Regions from separate parts of the Pseudoalteromonas sp. NFXS53 genome, predicted to be linked through region 2. Evidence: predicted binding sites of a transcription regulator. Region 2 holds the regulator's gene; the other holds the start of a gene.
What was found. Region 2 encodes sigma-54, which starts transcription at its own class of promoters, with help from an activator protein. Its sites were predicted from a motif close to GTTGGCACGNNNNTNGNNT; they were not measured.
Positions count from the first base shown of each region.

Region 1: a site for sigma-54 is predicted at 1,221-1,239, ahead of glnA (glutamate--ammonia ligase). Genes of this name have one in related genera too.

Region 1 covers NZ_JBWVBR010000032.1:11,823-14,033, reverse strand. The annotation lists gene glnA (glutamate--ammonia ligase) at 1-1,154, opposite strand, end outside; gene typA (translational GTPase TypA) at 1,721-2,211, shown strand, end outside.
Region 2 covers NZ_JBWVBR010000015.1:19,098-21,308, forward strand. The annotation lists gene ptsN (PTS IIA-like nitrogen regulatory protein PtsN) at 1-19, opposite strand, end outside; gene hpf (ribosome hibernation promoting factor) at 22-309, opposite strand; gene AC1HJP_RS15325 (RNA polymerase factor sigma-54) at 338-1,858, opposite strand; gene lptB (LPS export ABC transporter ATP-binding protein) at 1,906-2,211, opposite strand, start outside.

The DNA.
Region 1 (2,211 bases), on a different contig from region 2:
TTGTTCTTGATACCGTCAAGACCAGCCATAAGCATTGCTGAGAACGCTAGGTAAGGGTTTGCTGTTGGGTCTGGGAAACGTACTTCGATACGACGTGCTTTCTCAGAAGGAACAACTGGAATACGGATTGATGCAGAGCGGTTACGTGCAGAGTATGCAAGCATTACTGGTGCTTCGAAGCCTGGTACTAAACGCTTGTAAGAGTTAGTAGACGCGTTAGCGAATGCGTTGATTGCTTTAGCGTGCTTGATAATACCACCGATGTAGTATAGTGCTTCTTCAGAAAGGCCGCCGTACTTGTCACCAGCGAAGATGTTCTGGCCATCTTTACCTAGTGATTGGTGACAGTGCATGCCTGAACCGTTATCACCTACGATTGGCTTAGGCATGAATGTTGCCGTTTTACCATAAAGGTGCGCCATGTTGTGGATAACGTATTTCATTTCTTGAATTTCGTCTGCTTTCAATACCATTGTATTGAAGCGAGTTGCGATTTCGTTTTGACCTGCTGTAGCTACTTCGTGGTGGTGCGCTTCAACAACTTGACCTAGCTCTTCTAGAACTAAACATGTTGCAGAACGCCAATCTTGTGAAGAGTCAACTGGTGCTACTGGGAAGTAACCGCCTTTTACGCCTGGACGGTGACCCGTGTTACCGCCTTCGTAATCTTTGTCAGAGTTCCATGAAGCTTCTTGAGCATCAATTTTGTACATAGAACCAGACATGTCAGTCTTGTACTTAACATCGTCAAATAGGAAGAACTCAGGCTCTGGACCAAATAAAACAGTGTCTGCGATACCAGTTGAACGCATGTATTCTTCTGCACGCTTAGCAACAGAGCGAGGGTCACGCTCGTAACCTTGAAGTGTTGATGGCTCAACAACATCACAACGTACGATTAGTGTTGTTTCTTCTGCAAATGGGTCTAATTTTGCAGAATCAGCATCTGGCATAAGTACCATGTCTGATTCGTTGATGCCTTTCCAACCAGCGATTGAAGAACCATCAAACATTTTACCATCTTCAAAGAAATCTTCGTCAGCTTGGTGATGAGGAATAGAAACGTGTTGTTCTTTACCTTTAGTGTCAGTGAAACGTAGGTCAACAAACTTAACGTCGTTTTCCTTGATAAATTGTAAAACTGTATGAGACATGTGTGTCCTCCAAAACTCGTTGGGTTAGTTATTTTGCTATAACTTTCGTTATTACTGCGCAGCTATAAGCGGGTATTGTGCCAGTTTTTTATCTAAATGAATTTAAAGGTTTTTTGTGTTTTTTAATTTGTGTTGCACCTTGGTGGTGCACCAACATGATCCGCAAATGCACGCTCGTGGTGCAGCTCCAGTATAGTGCATGATGCTTTTTTGCCCAGTTTTTAGTTGCAAAAATATACGCTTTAATTTCATTTCCATGCTGTATTAGCAGCAGGATGGCTGTATTGTCATTTAAATCACATTTATAAAAGGTATTTTGTTGAGATTATTGTATTAAAGCGGACGCTTTTATGGCGTGGTTTATTTCAGCTTCTATACTGAATTGACCCTTTATTCGTCGAATAGTGACGTCAGTTGAAAAAATAATGCTGCATAAACTTTCATCTATGGCGTTATTAGGGGATAATACGCCCCTTTTAAATTCTAGCGGCCTATTTTGGGCTGTGCTACACGATTTGGTGTATAGGATTAACCCACTCTTTCGAGTAATTATCTGAGTTATAAACATGAGCATTGAAAAATTACGTAATATCGCGATTATCGCGCACGTTGACCACGGTAAAACGACCCTAGTAGACAAGCTACTAGAGCAATCGGGCACGTTAGAAACACGTGGCGGTAATGAAGAACGGGTGATGGATTCCAACGACATCGAAAAAGAGCGTGGTATTACCATCCTAGCTAAAAACACCGCGATTGAGTGGAACGATTACCACATCAACATCGTAGACACTCCGGGACACGCTGACTTCGGTGGTGAAGTAGAACGTGTTCTTTCAATGGTTGACTCAGTATTACTACTTGTTGACGCGCAAGAAGGTCCAATGCCGCAAACGCGTTTCGTAACGCAAAAAGCATTCGCACTTGGTCTTAAGCCAATCGTAGTAATCAACAAAATCGACAAGCCAGGCGCACGCCCTGATTGGGTAATGGATCAAGTATTCGATCTATTCGATAACCTAGGTGCAACTGACGAGCAGCTTGATTTCCAAGTTAT
Region 2 (2,211 bases):
TAATCGAGCTAAGTTTCATGGTTAGTGTCGAGTTAATTTCTCTTTATGTTTGATAACTTGGCGATCGAGTTTATCAACGAGTTTATCAATAGCTGCGTACATATCAGAGTGTTCATCTGAAGCGAAAATTTCACCGCCATTTAAATGAACGGTAGCTTCTGCTTTTTGTACCAGCTTCTCAACATCTAAGATCACGTGAACGTTGTTTATGTGATCAAAATGCCTTTCTAGCTTTGCAAACTTCGTGTTTACATAGTCTCTTAATGAATCTGTGATTTCTACGTGACGACCAGTTAAATTTAGTTGCATAAGCATTTTCCTTCTCTTGGTTTACGTCTTAAATCAAGCTCTTACGCTGATTTGACGGTGGAATAGAGAGTGACTCGCGGTATTTTGCAATTGTACGACGTGCCACTTTGATTCCCTGTTCTGCCAATATATCTGCAATTTTGCTGTCGCTCAATGGCTTAGCAGTATTTTCTGCAGCAATTAGCTTTTTGATCAATGCTCTAATCGCAGTCGATGAGCATTCACCTCCGTTTTCAGTGCTTACGTGGCTTGAGAAGAAGTACTTCAGCTCAAAAATGCCACGGGGTGTATGCATGTATTTCTGAGTGGTGACACGAGAAATGGTAGACTCGTGCATCTCGACCATCTCAGCAACATCATTCAAAACCATAGGCTTCATTGCCTCAGGTCCATGTTCAAAGAATGCCTGTTGTTGTTGCACAATGCAATTAGTAACTTTCATTAAAGTGTCATTACGGCTTTCTAAGCTCTTAATAAACCATTTAGCTTCTTGTAGGTGAGAGCGAATGAATTGGCTGTCAGTGCTTGATTTTACTGAGCGTGACATTGCTGCGTAATGATCATTAACCCTTATTTTAGGCATACATTCTGGATTAAGCTCAACAACCCAGCGACCTTTTACCTTTTTCACTGACACATCAGGAATAACATACTCAGATTCTTCACGAATAATACTGGCAGCAGGTTTAGGATTAAGGCTGTGGATTAGTGTCATCACTTCTTTTAACTCAGGCTCTTTGAGCTTGGTCTTTTTCATGATAGTGCGGTAATCACGGCTGGCCAGTAGATCAATATGCTCGCTTAACACCATTTTTGTTTCAGCAATGAAAGGCGTATCAGCATCAAACTGGTTGAGTTGAATACATAAGCATTCTTGTAATGAGCGAGCTGCAATACCTACAGGATCAAAGAGTTGAATACGCTTTAATACAGCCTCAACTTCGTCAAGTTCAATTAGCTCTTCGTCATTACCTTCATTAATGCTTTCTAGGAGTTCTTCGGTACTAACAGTAAGCAAACCTGCATCATCAACGGCTTCAACAATGGCAACGGCAATGGCTTTATCGGTTGGGCTGAATGGCGTGAGTTCTAATTGCCACATTAAATATTCGTGTAATGTTTCAGTGGTCTCCCCCTGATAAACAGTTTCGTCTTCAGGCATTGGGCCGCTACTGGTGCTCGGTGCTGCACTCATGTACTCGTCCCATGTCACATCCATAGCGAGATCGTCACTGACAGTGTCTTTACTCAGTGCGGCATCGCTATCGAGTTCGTAATCGCTGGTCGGTTCATCACCGTGACCATCATCAGCAGAATTAGAGAGTTGCTCGATAGAATCAGCATCTTTGGTCGCTTTGTCTGAATCATTGCCATCAGCACTTGGCTCTAATTCCGATTCATCTACTTCGAGTAAAGGGTTGCTATCCAGCGCTTCTTGGATCTCTTGCTGTAGATCTAGTGTGCTCAATTGCAGTAAGCGAATTGCTTGTTGCAATTGTGGTGTCATGGTTAGTTGCTGCCCCATGCGCAGCTGTAGCGATTGCCTCATGTATTTCTAACAATCCTTTTTGTTATTTGGATTATGTCTTGCTTTAACTATAGACGGAATTGTTCACCTAGGTAGACGTCTCTTACGGTTTGATCAGCTAAAACTGATTCAGGCGTACCTGACGCGATTAATTCACCATGTGAAACAATATAAGCTTTCTCACAAACATCAAGGGTTTCTCTTACATTGTGATCTGTAATGAGGACACCAATGCCGCGGTTTTTTAAATGCTCAACAATTTTCTTTATATCTAACACCGAAATCGGATCAACGCCAGCAAAAGGCTCATCTAAAAGAATAAATTTAGGGTTTGCGGCTAAAGCGCGAGCAATTTCAACTCGGCGACGCTCACC